Regions from separate parts of the Herbaspirillum sp. CAH-3 genome, predicted to be linked through region 1. Evidence: predicted binding sites of a transcription regulator. Region 1 holds the regulator's gene; the other holds the start of a gene.

Region 1 (11,271 bases):
TCGAGCAGGGCATTGCGCTGTCGCTGGCGCCGGGCGATGTGGTGCTGTTCCATAGCGGCCTGTTCCATGCCGCTGGCCGTAACGATAGTGACCAGGTGAAGTGTTCGGCAGTGTTCGCCTATCACGGCAAAAGCAACCCGCCCTTGCCGGGCACGCGGTCGGCGGCGTCGGAGGATGTGGCCCTGGACAGTTGAGCCGACCGTACTGGTCGATCAACTAGCGGTGCACCGGTAAGGTTCAGGGCACTGGGCCGGAACAGTCGGGCGACTGTTCCGGTGAACTGTCCGCTGCAGCAAAGCCGTAGCGGACAGGCCGGGCCGGATCAGCGCAGCAGCAGGCTGCCCTTGGCCGGCAAGGAAGGAGTGGCAGGAGCGGCCATGCTCTGAGCGACCGGTATCCCGGCCACGCTGCCACCACCGAGTCGGAAGACACTGACCGCCTCCGACAGGCGCGCCGCCTGTTCCTGCATGGATTGCGCAGCGGCAGCGGCCTGCTCCACCAACGCGGCGTTCTGCTGCGTGGTTTCATCCATCTGCGTGATGGCGTTGTTGACTTCCTCGATGCCCTGGCTCTGCTCCTGCCCGGCCGCGCTGATGTCGGTGACCACTTCGCTTACGCGCTGCACGCTCCTGACCACTTCATCGATGGTTTGTCCGGCCTGTGCCACCAGGGCGCTGCCGGTCCCCACGCGGGCGACCGAGTCATCGATCAGGACCTTGATCTCCTTGGCCGCTGCCGCCGAACGCTGGGCCAGCGAACGCACCTCGGAGGCCACCACCGCAAACCCGCGCCCCTGCTCCCCGGCGCGCGCCGCTTCCACGGCGGCATTCAGGGCCAGGATGTTGGTCTGGAAGGCGATGCCATCGATGACGCTGATGATGTCGACGATCTTGCTGGAGGACTGGTTGATGGAACTCATGGTGTCGACCACCTGGCGCACCACATCGCCTCCACGCACCGCCACTTCGGAAGCGGAATGCGCCAGCTCCTTGGCTTGCTGCGCGCTGTCGGCGTTGTGGCGCACGGTGGAGGTCAGCTGTTCCATGGCGGAGGCGGTTTCTTCGAGTGCGCCGGCCTGCTGTTCAGTACGCGAGGAGAGATCGAGGTTGCCATGCGCGATCTCGCTGGAGGCCGTGGCAATGGTGTCCGTGCTCAGGCGCACCTGGCCGACGATGCCCTGCAGGTTTTCATTCATCTGCCGCAGCGCCTGCATCAGCTGGCCGGTTTCATCCTGGCTGTGCACGTCGATCTGCTGGGTGAGATCGCCGGCGGCCACCGCTTGCGCCACCGTCACGGCTCGCTGCAAGGGACGCGAGATCGCCCGCACCAGCAGCACACCCATCAACAATGCCACGAACAGGCCCGCCGCCATGGCCACGCCCATCACTACCAGCAAGGTCTGGTAACGCTGCTGCGCCTGCTCATGCAGCTCACGGCCGACATTGCGCTGCAAGTCCATCAGCTGGGCCAGCGTGGCATGGGCATCCGCATAGAGCTTGAGCATGACGCCGCCATACAGCTCGATGGCGCCCTGGAAGTCACGATTACGCAGGGCTTCGGCCGCAGGCTTGATGCCCTCGGCGACAAACTTCTGGCGCTGCGGCACGAGCTTGTCCAGCAGCGCTCGCTCCTCGCTGGTGAGCTGGGTCTCCTGGTATTGCTTGAGGACGGCATCGTTGGCCTTGATGGCTTTTTCGATGCGGTCCATGTTGGCGTCGATGTCGCCGGAGTCTCCCACGATGGACGTGGAGATGCCATTGCGCGCGGCATCGAGCGCCGCCGACATGCGTTCGAGCTGGGAGAAGGCCACCAGGCGATCTTCATAGAGCGAGCGCATCTGCGCATTGGTCGAACGCAGGCCCACCAGTCCCAAGACACCTGAGGCGACCAGCAGCAACGCCAAAAAGCCGATGACGAAAATCAGGCGAGCCCTGATGGTTAATTTGCTGAACATGTTCCTCCCGGACTTCACTTTTGTTTTCTCTACAACGGATCCATTGTGTGGACCCGTAGTCCTGATGCGTCCGGCGCGCCGATGAGGCCACGCCGCTGCCGCCCGGAAACACTAGCATTTCTCGTACCAGGGGAACAGGTGCGGGATGCGCCAAGTGAAGATTTATTTTTGGAGGCCTGGGATGATGAGCAGACGTGCTGAAGTTTGCTTCACGAGCCGCTGCGCATCGGCTGCCAGCGGCACGCTCCGTCTACTTGCTGAGCAAGCGCTTTTCGGCGCGCAGGATGCTCTCTGAACTTCCGCGCAGCACCACGATGTCGCCCGTCATCAGCACCGTATCTTGGGCCGATTCCAGGCGTTGCTTGCCGCGTCGCAACATGGTGACTTCAGCGCCACACTGCGTCGGCAGGTCGATTTCTGCCAGGGTGTGGCCAACCGCACTGGCGCCGCCGATGAGGGTCACCGATTGCAGGCGCACGTTCATGCCCACGCCATCGGCCTCGGCGTCCGACATGCCGTGGAAATAACCGCGCAGCGAAGCATAGCGTTCGTCGCGAGCGTCCTGCACGCGGTGCACCACCCGCCGCAGCGGTACACCCAACATCACCAGTGCGTGCGAAGCCAGCATGAGGCTGCCTTCCAGGGCTTCCGGCACGACCTCGGTAGCGCCGGCGGCCAGCAGTTTTTCCAGGTCGGCATCATCGTGGCTGCGCACGATGACGGGCAGCTCGGGTTCCAGTTCGTGGGCGTGATGCAGGACCTTCAGGGCCGAAGGCGTACTGGCATAGGTCACCACCAGCGCCGCCGCGCGATGGATACCGGCGGCCACCAGGCTCTCGCGCCGCGCCGCATCGCCGTAGGACACGCTGGCGCCACCGTTGCGGGCGTCCTGCACCAGCTCCGGATCCATCTCCAGGGCGTGATAGGCGATGCCCTCCTCTTCCAGCAGGCGCGCCAGGCTCTGGCCGCTGCGGCCGAAGCCGGCGATGATCACATGCTTCTGCACACCCATGGTGCGCGTGGCCAGCTGCGTCAGGGCCAGCGACTGCAGCATCCACTCATTGGCAGAAAGCTTCATGACGATGGCATCGGACTTGGCCAGGATGAAGGGCGTGGCCAGCATCGACAGCACCATCGCGGCCAGGATCACCTGGATCAGCATGGGATCGACCAGTTTGAGGCCACCGGCCTGGCTCAGCAGCACGAAGCCGAATTCCCCGGCCTGCGCCAGGCCCAGGCCCACGCGCAGCGCCACACCGGTGGTGGAGCCGAACAGGCGCGCCAGTCCGGCGATGAGGGCAAACTTGAGCAATACCGGCCCGGTCAGCAGGAGCAGTACCAGGAACCAGTGATCCACCAGCGTGCGCACATTGAGCAGCATGCCGATGGTGATGAAGAACAGGCCCAGCAGCACATCGCGGAAGGACTTGATGTCTTCTTCCACCTGGTGCTTGAACTCGGTCTCGGAAATGAGCATGCCGGCGATGAAGGCGCCCAGGGCCAGCGACAGCCCGGCCTTCTCGGTGATCCAGGCTGCGCCCAGGGTGATGAGCAGCAGGTTCAGCATGAACAGTTCCTGCGACCGCCGCTTGACCACGATGCGGAACCAGCCGCGCATGAGCTTGCTGCCAAAGAACAGCAGCAGGGCCAGCACCACCAGCGCCTTGCCCACCGCCCAGCCCAGCGTGACCATGATGTTGCCCGACGGGTTGGCCAGCGCCGGCACCACGATCAGCAGCGGCACCAGCGCCAGATCCTGGAACAGCAGCACGCCGAGAATGCGGCGGCCGTGTTCGGTCTCCAGCTCCAGCCGTTCGGTGAGCAGCTTGGAGACGATGGCCGTGGACGACATGGTGAGCGCCCCGCCCAGCGCGAAGGCGGCCTGCCAGGTCACGTTGACGAACTGCGGCAGCACCATGGCCGCGCCCCAGGCCACCACCATGGTCGTGGCAATGGTGGCGGCCACTTGCGCCACGCCCAGGCCGAAGACGATGTGGCGCATGGCCGAGAGCTTGGAGAGCGAAAACTCCAGCCCGATGGAGAACATCAGGAAGACCACGCCGAATTCGGCCAGCGCATGGGTGGTTTCGTTGTCTTCGGCGAAGGCCAGGCCGTGCGGGCCGATGATGATGCCCACCACCAGGTAGCCCAGCATGGGCGGCAACTGCATCATGCGGAAGGCGACCACGCCGAGCACTGCGGCGGCCAGAAGGAAAAGGGTCAGTTCCAGTCCGGAAAACATTGCTGTCGAGTTTCTTGTCAAAAGCCGCCGGGCTCGGCGGGGTTCGATGTGAATGAATTGGCAACGCACCAGCAAGAGGCAGTTCATGCAGCCAGCATTGAACGTGAAGGAAAACCTCGGGCAGCGGCGGGCTTGATCGCCGTAGAATTCATACCTGTGGCGCAACAACAGCAGAGTTATTCACTACGATCGTGGGCTTTCCCCGTCTGTTGCGATGCCGCGCCCGACCTTGGTGCAGGCCGGAATCCCCCGTGGCTGCGGCGCTGCGGCGCGACGCAAAGCTGCACTTCACATCAAATCCGGCAGCATTCCCTTACATCTGGCAAGTTTTTTGCTTTGCTAATTCGTTTATACTTCGGTTATGAGTGTAACCGATGACAAAACCACGCCTGCATCTTTTTCGGCCGGGGCTGCCCGCCGTGCCATCGAACTGGCACGCCAGACCCTGCAGATCGAAGCTGATGCCATCCTGGCCCTGAAAAACCGCCTGCGCGACGACAGCGCCGAACCCCTGGCCCAGGCCGTAGAGGTCTTGCTGCAGTGCGAGGGGCGAGCGGTGGTTTCCGGGATCGGCAAATCCGGCCACATCGGCCGCAAGATGGCTGCAACCCTGGCCTCTACCGGCACCCCGTCGCTGTTCATGCATCCGGCTGAAGCCGCCCATGGCGACCTGGGCATGGTGACCGCGCGCGATGTCTTCATCGCCATTTCCAATTCCGGCGAAACGGCCGAGCTGCTGGCCATCGTCCCCATCATCAAGCGCATGGGCGCAGTGATCATTGCCATGACCGGCAATGACCAGTCCAGCCTGGCGCAGCTTGCGGCCGTGCACCTCAACGTGGGCGTGGCCCAGGAAGCCTGTACCCTCAACCTGGCGCCTACCGCCAGCACCACGGCCGCGCTGGCCATGGGCGATGCGCTGGCGGTGTCGCTGCTGGACGCACGCGGATTCGTCGAGGAAGATTTTGCCCGCTCGCATCCCGGGGGCGCCCTGGGCCGCCGCCTGCTGACCCACGTACGCGATGTCATGCGCAGTGGCGAGGCCATTCCTGCCGTGCGTCCGGATGTGTCCCTGTCGGCCGCGCTCATGGAGATCACCCGCAAGGGCATGGCCATGACCGCCGTGGTGGATGAGCAATTCCGCCCGGTCGGCGTCTTTACCGATGGCGACCTGCGCCGCCTGCTGGAGCGTGGCCAGGACTTCGCCAAGTTCTGCATTGCAGACGTGATGCATGCCAATCCGCAGACCGTCAACCAGGACCAGCTGGCAGTGGATGCGGTGCAATTGATGGAACAATTCCGCATCAACCAGTTGCTGGTCACCGATGCGGCCGGCGTGCTCACGGGCGCGCTGCACATCCACGATCTCACGCGTGCCAAGGTGATCTGATGAATGCGCCAGCCTTCGCCAGCACCCTGCCCGCCGCCGCGCTCGCCAAGGCGGCGCAGGTGCGCCTGATGATCTTCGATGTGGACGGCGTGCTCACCGATGGCGGCCTGTTCTATGGTGATGAGGGTGAAGCCTTCAAGCGCTTCAACGCCCTCGATGGCCACGGCATCAAGATGATGCAGCAGTACGGTACGGCCGCCGCCATCATCACTGCGCGCCAGTCGCCCTTCGTACTGCGCCGGGCGCGCGACCTGGGCATCGCCCATGTCTTCCAGGGCATCCACGACAAGCGCCAGGCTTTCGAGCAATTGCTGCAGCAGGTGCAGCTGGGTCCGCAGGATTGCGGCTACCTGGGGGATGACATCATCGACCTGCCGGTCCTGACCCGCGTGGCCTTCAAGGCCTGCGTGGCCAACGGCCATCGTGAAGTGAAGTCGCGCAGCGACTACGTCACCCAGGCCACCGGCGGCAATGGCGCCGTGCGAGAAATCTGCGACCTGGTCCTGGCCGCGCAAGGCAACTACGAGGCGGCGCTGGCGCCGTACCTGGCATGAGCGGGCACAGCGGGGCACGCAAGGCCGAGCGCATCCGCGTGGCGGTGATCCTGGCGATCCTGATCGGCGCAGCGCTGGGCAGTTTCTGGGTGATGCAGGCCATGCGCGCAGCGGGCGACAAGCAGCCGGTGCAGCGTCCGCGCGGCAAGCCCGACTACTACCTGGAAAACTTCAGCTACGTGAGGATGGGCCCCACCGGCCTGCCGCGCTATGACGTCTCGGGCAGGAAGATGGTGCACTTCCCCACGGATGATTCCTTCGAGATCACCAAGCCGGTCGTGCACAACCTGGACCAGGCCCAGGCGCCCATGGAGCTCTACTCCGATACCGCACGCGTGACGGACGACCAGACCCAGATCCACATGTACGGCAACGCCAACGCGATACGCGCGCCCTACAAGGGGCGCGAGCAGATGCACCTGGTATCGGAATACCTGCTGCTGTTGCCCGACGATGAAATCGTCAAGACCGACAAGCCGGTGGCCATGACCATGGGCACCACGCGCCTGAACGGCGTGGGCATGGTGGCCAACAACGCCACCCAGGTGGTGCAGCTGTTCGGCAATGTACGCGGCTATTACGAGCCGACCCCGAAGAAACGATAACCCGGTAGCGACCGGGACAAGAACGCCAAGAACCGACCAGACAGGAAACCAATGAAACGCTCACTCTTTCTGCCCATGCTGATGCTGGCTGCCGTGTGCGGCGTGGCCAACGCCGAGAAGGCGGACTCCACCAAGCCCACCAACATCGAGGCAGACCAGATGGTGTATGACGATGTGCGCCAGGTGAAGACCTTCACCGGCAACGTGGTCATGACGCGCGGTACGCTCATCATCAAGGCCGGCCGGGTGGTATTGACGACCGACCAGTACGGTTATGAAAACGCCGTGCTGTACGCGGCTCCCGGGTCGCTGGCCAACTTCCGCCAGAAGCGCGACGGCGGTCCCAACCTGTGGATCGAAGGCCAGGCCGAGCGGATCGAATATTCGGAACAGACCGAAGTCTCCAAACTGTTCCAGCGCGCGCACATCCAGCGCATGGATGGTGATCGCATCACCGATGAAGTCAACGGTGAATTCATCTCCTACGACAGCCGTGCGGAGTTCTACTCCGTGAACAATACCGCCAGCGGCGAGAGCAAGCCCGGCGCGGGCCGCATCACCGCCGTGATCCAGCCCAAGAATCCGCCGCCGGCTGGCAGCACCGCACCGGCCACCCCGGCGGCCCAGCCGTCCGGCAAGAACAACGCCGCGCAGCCTGCCCCGCGTCGCGACAACGGAAAGGGCCAATGACGATGGCAGCCAGCTCGCTGGTCGTTCGCGGCCTGAAGAAAAGTTATGGCGCGCGCCAGGTGGTGCGCGATGTCTCGATGGAAGTGCGCAGCGGCGAAGTGGTCGGCCTGCTTGGCCCCAATGGTGCCGGCAAGACCACCTCGTTCTACATGATCGTGGGCCTGGTGCCCTCCGATGGCGGCGAGATCGACCTGGATGGCGCATCCATTTCGCGCATGCCCATCCACAAGCGCGCCACCATGGGCTTGTCTTACCTGCCGCAGGAAGCCTCAGTGTTCCGCAAGCTGACGGTGGAAGACAATATCCGTGCCGTGCTCGAGCTGCGCCAGGAAGACGGCAAGCCGCTCTCGCGCGATGAAATCGAAGGCCGCCTCAACAACCTGCTGCACGAACTGCAGATCGAAAAGCTGCGCGATAGCCAGGCGCTGTCGCTCTCGGGCGGCGAGCGTCGCCGTGTCGAAATCGCCCGCGCACTGGCCACCGATCCGCGCTTCGTGCTGCTCGATGAACCCTTTGCCGGTATCGACCCGATTGCCGTGATCGAGATCCAGCGCATCGTGCGCTTCCTGAAGGAACGCGGCATCGGCGTGCTCATCACCGACCACAATGTGCGCGAGACGCTGGGCATCTGCGACCGCGCCTACATCATCAACCAGGGCACGGTGCTGGCCAGCGGCAATCCGGAAGAGATCATCGCCAACGAATCGGTGCGCCGCGTGTACCTGGGCGAACACTTCCGCATGTAAGCAGGCAACTTACTTTACGCAACGACAGGCAGTGCAACCAGCGGGCCACGCCGCTTCCAGAAAGACAGATGAAACAGTCGCTCCAGTTACGTACCTCGCAGCACCTCGCCTTGACGCCGCAACTGCAGCAGTCGATCAGGCTGCTGCAACTGTCGACGCTGGAACTGCACCAGGAACTGGAACAGATCCTCTCCGACAATCCCCTGCTGGAACGCCTGGACGATGCGCTCGACAATTCGGTGCGCCTGCTGGCCGATGGCGCCGTCTCCAGTTCGCCCTCCAGCGGTGTGGCCGAGGCGCCCGGGGAAGGCAGCGGCGAGGCCGCACCGGCGGCGGCAGATGGCGATTCCAGTTTCGAGTACCAGGACAACAATCCCGACAACGGTGTCACCGGCGATGCTGACTGGAGCTTTGACGATGTCGCACGCAGCGGCAAGTCGCCGGACGACGACGATGCCCGTCCGCAACTCGAAGCCCACGAACTGACCCTGCGCGAACACCTGCTGGAACAGATCCGCGTGACCGCGCGCACCCTGCGCGATCGGGCGCTGCTGGAGCTGCTCACCGATGCGCTCGACGAAAGCGGCTATCTCGAAGAACCGCTGGAAGACATCCACGCGCGCCTGCCTGAAGAGTTGGGCATCGACATGGAAGAGCTGTCCATTTCGCTCAAGCTCCTGCAGAGCCTGGATCCCGCGGGGGTGGGTGCACGCAGTGCCGGTGAATGCCTGGCGCTGCAAATCCGCCGCCTGCCCAAGATCCCCTTTGTCACCCGCAAGCTGGCGCTGAGGATCGTTGAGGATTACCTGCCGCTGTTTGCCCAGCGCGATTTCAACAAGATCAAGAAGGCCCTGGATTGCGATGACGAAGACCTGCGTGAAGCCCAGGCCGTGATCCGCCAATGCCGTCCGCACCCGGGTGCCGAATTCGCGCGCGATGCCTCGGACTATGTGGTGCCGGATGTGATTGTCAAGCAGACAAAGACCGGCTGGCAGGTCATGCTCAACCATGAGGTCATGCCCAAGCTGCGCGTCAATGCGATGTATGCCAGTGCATTGAAGCAAGCCAAGGGCGAAGGTTCGCTGTCGTCGCAGTTGCAGGAAGCCAAGTGGCTCATCAAGAACATGCGGCAACGTTTCGATACAATTTTGCGCGTCGCGCAGGCTATTGTGGAACGTCAAAGAAACTTCTTTTCACATGGGGCAGTCGCCATGCGCCCCCTTGTGCTGCGTGAAATTGCTGATACACTGGGTCTACACGAGAGCACCATCTCTCGCGTGACGACTCAGAAATACATGCTCACTCCGCATGGAATGTTTGAGTTGAAATACTTCTTCGGTAGCCACGTCGCGACTGAAACCGGAGGCGAAGCTTCCTCCACCGCGATACGGGCGCTGATCAAACAGTTGATAGGAGCCGAGAACCCGCAGACCCCATTATCCGATAGCAAGATTGCGGATATGCTGGCAGAACAAGGCATGGTGGTCGCGCGACGCACAGTCGCCAAATACCGCGAAGTGTTGAAGATTCCGCCGGTCAATCTCCGCAAGTCCCTCTGAGTTTTTCCTCAGTTTTTCTGCAGTACCGTTGCTGTGTTCAGGCAAGCATCCGACTGATGCCCGCGCCATCCGACACGAAGACCGTGCCCGTGGTACAGCTGCAGCAGGATCGATTGCACGAACCTCCAGTGACTTCACGATAGGAGTCTTGTATGAATCTGACCATCAGTGGACACCACCTCGAACTGACCCCCGCCATCCGGGAATACGTGCAAAGCAAGCTCTCGCGTATCAAGCGCCATTTCGACAACGTGATCGACGTCAGCGTGATCCTGAGCGTAGATAAACTCACAGAAAAGGAAAAGCGCCAAAAAGCGGAAATCAACGTCCACATCAAGGGGAAGGATCTACATGCGGAAAGCATCGCACACGACCTCTACGCTGCCATTGACACGCTGATCGACAAGCTCGATCGCCAGGTCATCAAGCACAAGGACAAGTTGCAGGAACATCACTCCATGGCCAAGCGCCTGCCGGACGAAACGCCGGAGGATGCGGTGGCCGGAGCGGCATAAGCCAGGACACCCTCGGCAAGCCGCCTCGCAGCCGCAACGCTGCTGAGAAAGCCAGCCGAATTTCATGAGGAAGGGGCGCGCAAGCGCCCTTTTTCATTGATGGCCGCCGAACTGGCGCAAGCCTGTGGAAAAAATATAAATCATTGCGCAAGGCAACTTTTCCACAGCCGTCGCTGAACATGATGCAGGAGCCTGCTGCTTGAATGTGTTCACGTCACCCTCATCTTCGATACGAGAACTTGCATACGATATAAATCATTTCCGTGATGCAATTTCCTGCCCGGTCAGACGGCCGGGCGGACCTTACCCGTTTTCAACGCGCCGGCCGGCTTTTCCCTATAATGTCGGCAATCCCATTTTTAAAGGCATAGCCATGAGCGACGTCCAATCCTGGATCAAAGAAACCGTGACCCAAAACCCCGTGGTGCTGTTCATGAAGGGCACTGCACAGTTCCCGCAATGCGGCTTTTCCGGCAAGGCCATCCAGTTGCTCAAGGCCAGCGGCGCCGAGAACATCGTCACCGTCAACGTGCTGGAAAGCCCGGACGTGCGCCAGGGCATCAAGGAATACTCGAACTGGCCGACCATTCCCCAGCTGTACGTGAAGGGTGAATTCGTCGGCGGCTCCGACATCATGACCGAGATGTTCGAGTCGGGCGAACTGCAGACCCTGATCAAGGGCTGAGTTTTACTTGCCTCGCTGACGCATGACCAGTTCTCCCAACCAGCCACGCCAGCGCCTGATCGTGGCCATCACCGGCGCCACCGGGGCCATCTATGGCGTGCGGCTGCTGGAGCATCTGCGCAAGCACGGCCAGGTGGAAACGCACCTGATGGTGTCCGAAGCCGGCGTGCTCAACCTGCACCAGGAACTGGACATGCGGCGCAAGGATGTGGAAGCGCTGGCCGATGTGGTGCACAACGTGCGCGATGTCGGCGCATGCATCGCCAGCGGTTCCTTCGCCTCCACCGGCATGGTGGTGGCGCCCTGTTCGATGAAGACGCTGGCCGCCGTG
Region 2 (11,271 bases), on a different contig from region 1:
CAGTTATGCGGCGCGCTATAGGTCATGCTGTAGTGATTGGACAGCATGGCAAACAGCACCGGCAAGGTGAAGTAGGTATTGTGGACACTACGCTGCTTGCCGCGCTTGCCATGAATCGGATCGGGAGCTTGCCCGGCCCGCATGGAAGCCACCATCTTGCGCTGCCCCGGAATGATCCACACCAGCACGTTCGCGCTCATGATGGTGGCCAGGGAAGCCCCGCTGATGAGGAAAGCCGCCCGCCCCGAAAACAGATGGCAAGCCGCCCAAACAGAAACGATCACCTGCAAGCCGACCAGCAGGTTGACCAGCCGATCCGCCCCTGGCCGATCCCCGATGGTGCTGCAGATCGCGTCATAGATCAGCCAGTTGAAGACCAGGAAGGCAATCGCCGTTCCGCCCGCCATCGACGCCGACATGTCGAACACATTGCGATCGACCAAAAAGACGTTCGCATTGAAGAGATACAGCAGCGAAAACAAGGCAAAGCCAGACAGCCACGTGCTGTAAGACTCCCAATAAAACCAGTGCAGATGCTCCGGCAACACCTTGGGTGCAAGAAGATACTTTTGCGGATTGTAGAAACCCCCGCCATGCACCGCCCACAACTCGCCCCCGACACCCTTCTCCTTGAGCTCCGGATCGGTCGGCGCCACCAGGCTGTTGTCCAGCCAGACGAAATAGAATGAAGAACCGATCCAGGCAATCGCCGTGATCACGTGCAGCCAGCGCAGCAGCAAGTTCAGCCAGTCAAGTAGGTATGCTTCCATGATGCTCCGCTCTCAAATCCCTGTGGATGACGAAGGCCGCAACGCGCAAACCCCCATCCTGTTCAAAACCCAGCAATTAGATATCAGCCTGGCCGATACCTCATGCCTGAAAACTTATAGCCAACATATGACAAACCACATAGCACCCTGGGCGCCACCGGCCAGCCACAGTGTAGCCAATTCCCGGCCAACGGCGAGCACCCAATAAAAATGCCGGATCCGAAGACCCGGCATCGCCATGATGCTGCAAGCAGCCGGATCAACCGGACTTAGAAGTGATACTCGGCGCGCACCATCGGGGTCTTGGCCAGCGAACCCGGCACGTTGTGCGGGTTGCCGAACTTGTTGCGCCAGTATTGGTATTCCAGGCCCACGCGGAAGGTGTTCTTGCCCAGGCCCATGGCCGTGCCCACGTCATACATGACCTGGCCATCGAAGTTCAGTTCGGGACCGGTCGAACCGCCGAACTCGTTCTTGCCCTTGGCGGCGATGTAGTTCATGTAGCCTTCGAACGCCAGGCCGGTCGAACCCAGCGGGATACCCCAGGCCAGGTTCAGCATCGGGTGCGTGTCGTAGGTGTAGCGGCTGGTCACGCCCTTGGGCTGGTTGCTTTCAAACAGCGCCAGCACGCTCACGTTCAGGAAACCGGGCACATCCAGCATCAGGGTCGGACCGACGACCCACATGCGCTTCTTGGAGGCGTAGCTGTTGTCGTTCTTGGTGTTCCAGTCAAAGCCGAGGGTCAGGCCCACACCGCGTGCCGGACCGAAGGACAGGTCCTTGCCGCTGATCTTGCCGATGTCCAGGGTATTGCGGTAAACGATATACGCTTCCTGGGCATTGTCATCCTTGCTGTTGGACATCAGCAGGTCCACGTTCAGGAAGTTGGTACCGTACTTGTAGCCACTGGCGTGCTGGAAATTGACGATGCTCTTGGCAATGTCCTGCGTGTTGAAGGGCTCGGCAAACTTCGTGCCGTAACGGTAGCCGATCGAGTTGTCCGACCAGTCAGCCGCCTGCGCCGACATGCTGCCCGCCGCCGAGGCAACCACGGCCGCCATCATCCAATACTTCCCCTTGATACCCTTCTTCATAAGTTTCTCCCTGTATTGCTAATCTAAAAAATGGCTGTTGAACCGGAGACCGGTTCGCATCCTGCGGCGTCCTGCACTCTCCCCGCCACAGCAGCGACTCCGGTACCCCTCGTGTGCTTGCCCTCGTCAAATAAGGTCTGGCAAATTGCTGACAGCATTGCCGACACCCGCACCGACGGCAGCGTTTACGCAAAGCCCGTGCCAGCCCCCAAGCCGGCACTTGGCGCGCGCAATCGCACCCACCAGAAGTAGCGAATCCATCGCTCCCAAAGCGAGCCGCGCAACGCTGCATCAAGCGCTGCGCCCTGCGCGCCGGGGCGCAATCCTAGCCGAGTCCGGGCACTTTCCCAAGCCCTCATCCAGCAGTTAGTTGCATGGCGACTCGCATTGTCGACAATCGCGACAACCAGGTACGCCCGGACAAAAACTGCCAGGAGGCGCATGCCGCCTGCCTTACAGCGCCGCAAGCCAAATTTTTTTAGTGCATTTTTTTCTACTTAGGTGCAGCCAAGCACCAAATTGTCGCAAATGGATTTTTTGATTGTCGACAAAAAGAAAAGCGGATGTCGATCATCCGCAGGGCCCTTGCCGACCGCCTGGCCCCTGCCGCGCCCGGCAAAGCAGAGCAGACGCGAACCGCAGGCTGGCTTGGCACATTAAATGCTATTGAAGCCCTGGGATCTGACATTCAAACGAACAAGGAAGGAAGTCCATCGTGCACTCCAGCAAGCTCTTCAAACTCGGCACCACCGTTCTCGGCCTGGTATTGGCCGCCAGCTCCTCGCTGGCGCTGGCACAGGAAACCAAGGTCAAGTTCCAGCTGGACTGGCGCTTCGAAGGGCCGGCAGCCCTGTTCCTGGTAGCCAAGTCCAAGGGTTACTTCGCGCAGGAAAAACTGGATGTCACCATCGACGCCGGCAACGGCTCGGGCAATGCGGTCAACCGCGTGGCCTCCGGCACCTATGACATGGGCTTCGCCGACATGGCCGCCCTGATGGAATTCACGGCCAACAATCCCGATGCCCCGGGCAAGCCGGTGGCCGTGATGATGGTCTACAACGACACCCCGGCCGCGGTGTTCTCGCTCAAGAAATCCGGCATCAAGAAACCGGCAGACCTGGCCGGCAAGAAGCTGGGCGCGCCGGTATTCGACGCCGGGCGCCGCGCCTACCCGATCTTTGCCAAGGCCAACGGCCTCGATGCCACCAAGGCGCAGTGGACCAGCATGGACCCGCCGCTGCGCGAAACCATGCTGGCGCGCGGCGATGTGGATGCCATCACCGGTTTCTACTTCACCTCGCTGCTGAACCTCAACGCCCGCGGCATCAAGGATGAAGACATCAACGTGATGATGTACCCGGACTACGGCGTGCGCCTCTACGGCAATACCATCATCGCCTCCGAGACCATGGTCAAGCAGAAGCCGGAGGCCATCAAGGGCTTCCTGCGCGCCTTCGCCAAGGCCAGCCGCGACGTGATGGCCAATCCGGAAGCCGCCATCAAGGTCCTGAAGGAACGCGATGGCCTCATCGACGAGAAGCTGGAACTGCGCCGCCTGAAGCTGGCCATCGCCAGCGCCATCGCTACGCCCCATGCCAAGTCGGAAGGCTATGGCCAGGTCTACGGTCCGCGCCTCACGCTCATGGCTTCGCAAGTCTCGGACGCCTACGGCACCAAGACCCGCGTCAATGCCGACAAGATCTGGAACGGCAGCTTCCTGCCGGCCAAGGCCGAGCTGGACGTGTTCCCCAAGTAAATCATTTATATCGTTCATTCGATTCATCTCATCTCATTTCTGGCCGACTGCATTCATGAGCGAACCCTTCGTCGATTTCCGCCACGTCTACCTGGCCTATGATGGCGCCGCCGAATTTGCGGTGGAAGACATCGACCTGCAGACCCGTGCAGGCGAGTTCATCGCCATCGTCGGGCCGTCCGGCTGCGGCAAGTCCACTTTCATGAAGCTGGCCACGGGCTTGAAGCAACCCAATCGCGGCAGCGTCGTCATCAACGGCCAGACGGTCACGGGGCCGCTCAAGTTCGTGGGCATGGCCTTCCAGGCCCCGACCCTGTTGCCCTGGCGCACCACGCTGGAAAACGTGCTGCTGCCGCTGGAGATCGTCGAACCCTATCGGCGCGACTTCAAGCAGAAGAAGGCCGAGTACACCGAACGTGCCCTCAAGTTGCTCAAGACCGTGGGGCTGGACGGCTATGCCGACAAATTCCCCTGGCAACTCTCGGGTGGCATGCAGCAGCGCGCCTCGATCTGCCGCGCGCTGATCCATGAGCCCAAGATGCTGCTGCTGGACGAACCCTTCGGCGCGCTCGATGCCTTCACCCGCGAAGAACTGTGGTGCGTGCTGCGCGACCTGTGGGCCGAGCGCCGCTTCAACGTCATCCTGGTCACGCATGACCTGCGCGAGGCGGCCTTCCTGGCCGACACCATCTACGTGATGAGCAAGCGCCCGGGGCGTATCGTGGTGCGGCGGGAAAATCCGCTGCCGCGCCCCTGTCCGCTGGAAACCACCTATACCGACGGCTTCAACGCGCTGGTGCATGAACTGCGCGAGCACATCGGCCACGTGCGCAATACCTGACCCTCACACGGCCCGGCCAAGGAAACTCATGAAAACTCCGTTCAACGGCAAACTCAACCGCGCCGCCACCACGCTGGCTCCCTGGTTCCTGCTGCTCGCCATCCTGGGCGTGTGGCAGTTCATCTGCAGCGTGTGGCAGGTCTCCGACTTCATCTTCCCCAGCCCCGCCTCCATCCTGCAGGCCATGGTGGATTACGCCGGGCCGATCACCGAACACGCCCTCTCCACCTTTTGGGTCACCATGGTGGGCTTTGCCATTGCGGTGGTGGTCGGTGTGACGCTGGGCTTCGTGATCGGCTCTTCACCCATGCTCTATGCCGCCGCCTATCCGCTCATGACGGCCTTCAATGCCTTGCCCAAGGCGGCTTTCGTGCCGGTGCTGGTGGTCTGGTTCGGTATCGGCGCGGGGCCGGCCATCCTGACCGCTTTCCTGATCTCCTTCTTCCCCATCATGGTCAACATCGCCACCGGCCTGGCCACGCTGGAACCGGAGCTGGAAGACGTCTTGCGCGTGCTGGGCGCACGCCGCATGGACATCCTGCTCAAGGTCGGCCTGCCGCGTTCGATGCCGTATTTCTTTGCCTCGCTCAAAGTGGCCATCACGCTGGCCTTCGTGGGCTCGACCGTGTCCGAGATGAATGCCTCCAACCAGGGCATCGGCTACCTGCTGGTCTCGGCCGGCTCCTCGATGAAGATGCCGCTGGCCTTTGCCGGGCTGGTGGTGATCGGGGCCATGGCCATGGCCATGTACGAACTGTTCGCCATCATCGAGAAACGCACCACCGGCTGGGCGCATCGGGGAAAATGAGATAAATCGGGCGATTACGCCGCAACAGGGGCGGAAAACCCGGCAAAAGCGGTATGCGGCGCGGCGCAATTTGTCTATGATGTCGCGCGTGCGAGCCGCTGGGGGCGCTCGCGGCGGCCGCAGGCACGCGGACCGCCTTGCATTTGGACATGACCAACCTCATCACCACAGGGAAATCACGTGAGCGCAGTTCCACTCCGTCTTGAAATCAGCCATGTGCGCAAGGCCTATCCGGGCGTGCTGGCCAATGACGATGTCAGCCTGGCCGTTGCGCCCGGCGAGATCCACGCCGTACTCGGGGAGAACGGCGCGGGCAAGTCCACCCTGATGAAGATCATCTTCGGTGCGGTCAAGCCGGATGCCGGTGAACTGCGCTGGAACGGTGAGACGGTGCAGATCGCCAATCCGCAGGTGGCGCGCAAGCTGGGCATTGCGATGGTGTTCCAGCATTTCTCGCTGTTCGATACGCTGACCGTGACCGAGAACATCGCCCTGGGCCTGGACGCCAAGACCGATCTCAAGGAACTGGCCGAACGCATCACCCGCACCGGCGAAAAATACGGGCTGGAGCTGGAACCGCAGCGCCATGTGCATACCCTGTCGGTCGGGGAACGCCAGCGCGTGGAAATCGTGCGCGCGCTGCTGACCGAACCGCAATTGCTGATCCTGGACGAGCCGACCTCGGTGCTCACGCCCCAGGCGGTGGAAAAACTCTTCGTGACGCTGCGCCGCCTGGCCGATGAGGGCTGCAGCATTCTTTACATCAGCCACAAGCTCGACGAAATCCGCGCGCTGTGCCACAGCGCCACCGTCATGCGCGGTGGCCGCGTGACCGGCAACTGCGATCCGCGCAATGAAAGCAGCGCCAGCCTCTCGCGCATGATGATCGGTGATGAGCTGGTGCGCCTGCAGCGCGAGCGCAATCCCGATTCGCTGCGCAATGAGCGCAAGCTGCACGTCAATCGTCTTTCGCTGCCCAAGGCGCACCTGTTTGCGACCGAACTGAAGGACATCGAATGCGAAGTGCGCGCCGGTGAAATCGTCGGCATCGCCGGGGTCTCGGGCAATGGCCAGCAGGAATTGCTGGCGGCGCTGTCCGGCGAAGACCAGCGCGCCGCGCCCAACATGATCATGCTGGCCGGCAAGGCCGTGGGCGACCTCTCGCCCAATCCGCGCCGCGCAGCGGGCCTGGGCCTGGTGCCGGAAGAACGCCTGGGGCGCGGTGCCGTGCCGACGCTTTCGCTCACCGCCAACATGCTGCTGTCGCACCAGAAAGCGCCCTACGTGAAGCGCGGCATGATCGATTTCGGTTTTACGCGGCGTGCTGCGGCGTCCATCATCGAACGCTTCAAGGTCAAGGCGGCCGGACCGGATGCACCGGCCAAGAGCCTGTCGGGCGGCAACCTGCAGAAATTCATCGTCGGCCGCGAAATGGAACGCAAACCCGCCGTCTTCGTGGTGGCCCAGCCGACCTGGGGGGTGGACGTCGGTGCCGCCGCCCAGATCCACGGCGAAATCTTGAAACTGAAACAGGAAGGTTGTGCAGTGCTGGTGATCTCGGAAGAACTTGACGAATTGTTCGCATTATGTGATCGCCTGCACGTCATCGCCAAGGGGCGACTGTCGCCCTCCATCCCCATCGAACAGGCCACGCGCGAACAAGTGGGCGTGTGGATGAGCGGCTTGTGGGATGAACCGGCGGCCGCCGCTGCGGAGGTGAACCATGGCTGAACGCATGAGCTTCCCCCTGCGTCTGGAACTGCGCGGTGCGCCCTCCAAGACCATGACTTATCTGTCGCCGGTGATCGCCATCGTCGCCACCCTGTTCCTGGGGGCGTTGCTGTTCCTGGCACTGGGCAAGGATCCGCTGGCGGGCCTGAAGGTATTCCTGGTTGATCCGTTCAACGGCAAGCGCGCCATCAGCGAGCTGCTGCTCAAATCCGTACCGCTGATCCTGTGCGCGCTGGGGCTGGCGGTGTGCTTCCGCGCCAGCATCTGGAATATCGGTGCCGAAGGCCAGTTCACCGTCGGTGCGCTCTGTTCGGGGGCCATGCTGGTGTGGCTGGATGTGCCGGGACACGGCATCTCCGGCGGCATGGGGCTGGTGCTCATGATCGTGGCCGGCATCATCGGCGGCGCCTTGTGGGCGGCCATCACCGCTTACCTGCGTGACCAGTTCAATGCCAATGAAATCCTGGTCTCGCTGATGCTGACCTATGTGGCGCAGCTGCTGCTGATGTGGGCCGTCAACGGTCCGCTGAAGGATCCCAATGGCATGAATTTCCCGCAGTCCAAGGTGTTCTCCAGCGAATTCATGCTGCCCGTGCTGATGTCGGGCACGCGCCTGCATATCGGCTTTGCGGTGGCCATCGTCGCAGCCATCCTGATGGCCATCTTCATGATGCGCAGCCTGCGCGGCTTCTCGCTCATGGTCGGTGGCGTGGCGCCGCATGCGGCGCGCTATGCGGGCTTCTCGGCACGTTCGGCCTTGTGGGTCTCGCTGCTGATCTCGGGTGCCTTTGCCGGACTGGCCGGCGCCTTCGAGATCGCCGGTCCGATCGGGCAGCTGCTGCCGTCGGTGTCGCCGGGCTATGGGTTCGCCGCCATCATCGTGGCCTTCATCGGCCGCCTGCATCCGGTCGGCGCGATCCTGGGCGGGCTGATCATGTCGTTGCTGTACCTGGGCGGCGAGCTGGCGCAGTCGCGCCTGGGCCTGCCCTCGGCCATCACGGGCGTATTCCAGGGCATGCTGCTGTTCCTGCTGCTGGCCTGCGATACGCTCATCGATTACCGCCTGGCGTGGAAAAAGAAAGTCTAAGGAATCAGGACAGGACATGGAACAACTCGCTCCTCTCATCGCAGCCTCCATCAATGCCGGCACACCCCTGCTGCTGGCGGCCATCGGGCTGTTGATCAATGAACGCTCCGGCGTGCTCAACCTGGGTGCCGAAGGCATGATGCTGGTGGCGGCCATCGCCGGTTTCGCGGTCGGCTATGCCACCAAGAGCCCGCTCCTGGGCTTTGCCGCCGGTGCCGTCTGCGGCATGCTGATGGCCACGCTCTTTGCCTGGCTGGCGCTGCGCCTGGCCACCAACCAGGTCGCCACCGGCCTGGCGCTGTCGATCTTCGGGGCCGGCCTGTCGGCCTTCGTCGGCCAGCGCTTCGTGGGCCTGGCCCTGCCGGCGCAACCGAATTCGATTCCGCTGCTGGGGGATATTCCTTTCCTCGGCAAGGCGCTGTTCCACCAGCACTGGATGAGCTATGTCGCCTTCGCGCTGTGCCTGGCCAGCATCTGGTTCCTGTATCGCACACGGGCCGGGCTGGTCCTGCGTGCCGTGGGCGAGTCGCCGGAATCGGCGCACGCGCTGGGCTATTCGGTGCGCGGCATCCGCTACCTGGCGCTGCTGTTCGGGGGCGCCTGCTGCGGCCTGGCGGGTGCCTACATGTCGCTGGTCTATACCCCGATGTGGGTCGAGGGCCTGGTGGCCGGACGCGGCTGGATCGCGCTGGCCCTGACCGCCTTCGCCACCTGGCGTCCGGCACGCGTCTTGCTGGGTTCGCTGCTGTTTGGCGGCGTGACCATCGCGCAGTTCTACCTGCAGGGCATGGGGGTGACGGTGCCCTCGCAGATCCTGTCGATGGCCCCGTACCTGGCCACCATCGTGGTGCTGGCGCTGATCTCGCGCAACCCCGACTGGATCCGCCTGAACATGCCGGCGTCGCTGGGCAAGCCGTTCCGTCCGGGCGCTTCCTGAACCATTTATATCGTTTAAATCGTTTATTCCGTTTTTGTAGCAGCACTTGCATTTATCCACTGACCTTGAGGGAGAACACAATGAAGATTTCGCGCAGGGCATCCTTGACGATGCTCGCCACCCTGGCCGCAGCAACCCTGATCGGTTGCGGCAAGAAGGAAGAACCTGCTGCCGCCGCGCCCGCTGCTGCGCCGGCTGCGGCTGCACCGGCGGCTGATCCGCTGAAGGTCGCCTTCGTCTACATCGGCCCGGTGGGTGACGCCGGCTGGACCTTCGCGCATGACAAGGGCCGCAAGGCAGTCGAAGAAAAGTTCGGCGACAAGGTCAAGACCACCTTCGTGGAAAACATTCCTGAATCCGCAGCCGACGCCGAGCGCGTCTTCCGCCAGCTGGCCACCGACGGCAACAAGCTGATCTTCGGCACCACCTTCGGCTACATGGAAGCCATGCTCAAGGTCGCCAAGGAATTCCCGGATGTGAAGTTCGAACACGCCACCGGCTTCAAGACCGCCGACAACCTGGCGCAATACGATGTGCGCACCTATGAAGGCGCTTACCTGGCCGGCGTGGTCGCGGGCAAGATGAGCAAGTCCGGCAAGCTGGGCGTGGTGGCGTCGGTGCCGATTCCTGAAGTGATCCGCAACATCGACTCCTTCACCCTGGGTGCGCGTTCGGTCAACCCGAAGGCCACCACCGCCGTGGTGTGGGTCAACAAGTGGTTCGATCCGGGCAAGGAACGTGAAGCCGCCACCACCCTGATCGGCCAGGGTGTGGACGTGCTGATGCAGAACACCGACTCCGCCGCCGTGGTACAGACCGCGCAGGAAAAGGGCGTGTATGCCTTCGGCTGGGACAGCGACATGACCAGCTTCGGCCCCAAGGCCCACCTGGCTGCTTCCATGATCAACTGGGGCGTGTATTACACGGCGCGCGTGCAAGCCGTGCTGGATGGCTCGTGGAAGAGCAGCACCAGCTGGATCGGCCTGAAGGAAAACGGCATCGACCTGGCCGCATTCAATCCTGAACTGCCGGCCGACGTGAAGTCGCTGGTGGAAGAGCGCAAGAAGGGCATCGTCGACGGCTCGGCCCCGATCTGGAAGGGTCCGATCAAGGACAACGCCGGCAAGGAAGTGCTGGGCAAGGACGCCGTGGCCGATGACGGCTTCCTGCATGGCATCAAGTTCTACGTCGAGGGCGTGGACGGCAAGGTACCGGGCTGATTTCCGGATGGCTCCCCGGCGCTGCTGTCAGGCGGCCGGGGCAGGCTTCAAGAAAACCGCTGGCATCGTGAGGTGCCGGCGGTTTTTTTATTGGGAATCACGCAGTGATGCGCTCGATCACCGGACGGGCCAGCTTGCCGGCCTCGTGCAGGTCATACTGCAATTGCATCCCGGCCCAGAGTTCGGGACTGGTGCCGAAGGCCGCCGCCAGGCGATAGGCCATGTCCGGCGAAATGCCGGCGGCACCGTTGACGATCCGCTGCAGCGTGACACGGGCGACGCCCAGGCGCATGGCCGCTTCCGTGACGGTCATTTCACCCAGATATTCCCTCAGGACCTCGCCCGGGTGCGGCGGGTTGAACATGCGCGTCATGACTGACCTCCGTTGATTTGGATTGGTGATAGTCGCATTGACGCTTGTTCTCGCGATAGATGTATCTTGTGACGCCACACTTTACAAAACGGCTGTCGGCTGTCCCGCTGCACTGGCTTTTTGCCACAAATATTTGGCAAAGCGTCGGCACCCGCTGGGCCCCACCCTTGCCTGCCGAAAACCCCCGCTCCACCGCTATCGCAGCCGCATCCAGCCTGTATAATGCACACCCAAACCGGGTGGAAAGCCTGCATTTTCCTTCACTTTCCGCCGCATTGAACTACAGGATTTATGCAAAAAGCGCGCAAACCGATCGAAATCAAAATTTCCACTGTAGTTGCCATTTCGGCAATCCTGCATGAAACCGATCCGACTTCGCTGGAAAAAGCCCTGAAGGAAATGACCGGCGGCGTCGCCGATTTCTTCGAAGACGAATTCGCGGTGCTGGATATCGGCACCCTGGATGCGGCAGCCGCTGCGGCCATCGACTGGAGCGCCGTGGTGGCCCTGTTCAAGCGCTTCCGTTTGAATACGGTGGCCGTGCGCAATGCGCCGGAAGAATTGCATGGCGGCATCGTCGCCCAGGGCCTGGCCATCGACAACTCGGCGGTGGCCGGTGCCGGCACCGCCAATGCGCGGGCGCAAGAGGCGGCA

Evidence for each region. The regulator sigma-54, encoded in region 1, starts transcription at its own class of promoters, with help from an activator protein. The targets are predictions, from matches to a motif close to TGGCANGNAANCTGCTTT.
Region 2: the regulator sigma-54 is predicted to act here: its motif matches at 2,051-2,068, upstream of FYB76_RS22975 (outer envelope protein).

What each region holds. Positions count from the first base shown of each region.
Region 1 covers NZ_VSWE01000010.1:165,767-177,037, reverse strand. Annotated here, with positions in the region: gene FYB76_RS14715 (phytanoyl-CoA dioxygenase family protein) at 1-194, shown strand, start outside; gene FYB76_RS14710 (methyl-accepting chemotaxis protein) at 323-1,954, opposite strand; gene FYB76_RS14705 (cation:proton antiporter) at 2,205-4,196, opposite strand; gene FYB76_RS14700 (SIS domain-containing protein) at 4,558-5,586, shown strand; gene FYB76_RS14695 (HAD family hydrolase) at 5,586-6,140, shown strand; gene lptC (LPS export ABC transporter periplasmic protein LptC) at 6,137-6,745, shown strand; gene lptA (lipopolysaccharide transport periplasmic protein LptA) at 6,797-7,435, shown strand; gene lptB (LPS export ABC transporter ATP-binding protein) at 7,432-8,181, shown strand; gene FYB76_RS14675 (RNA polymerase factor sigma-54) at 8,250-9,740, shown strand; gene hpf (ribosome hibernation-promoting factor, HPF/YfiA family) at 9,893-10,255, shown strand; gene grxD (Grx4 family monothiol glutaredoxin) at 10,629-10,940, shown strand; gene FYB76_RS14660 (UbiX family flavin prenyltransferase) at 10,963-11,271, shown strand, end outside.
Region 2 covers NZ_VSWE01000021.1:741-12,011, forward strand. Annotated here, with positions in the region: gene FYB76_RS22970 (urate hydroxylase PuuD) at 1-770, opposite strand, end outside; gene FYB76_RS22975 (outer envelope protein) at 1,040-1,864, opposite strand; gene FYB76_RS22980 (ABC transporter substrate-binding protein) at 2,580-3,620, shown strand; gene FYB76_RS22985 (ABC transporter ATP-binding protein) at 3,676-4,461, shown strand; gene FYB76_RS22990 (ABC transporter permease) at 4,490-5,269, shown strand; gene FYB76_RS22995 (ABC transporter ATP-binding protein) at 5,450-7,000, shown strand; gene FYB76_RS23000 (ABC transporter permease) at 6,993-8,087, shown strand; gene FYB76_RS23005 (ABC transporter permease) at 8,104-9,024, shown strand; gene FYB76_RS23010 (BMP family ABC transporter substrate-binding protein) at 9,105-10,244, shown strand; gene FYB76_RS23015 (HigA family addiction module antitoxin) at 10,342-10,617, opposite strand; gene minC (septum site-determining protein MinC) at 10,909-11,271, shown strand, end outside.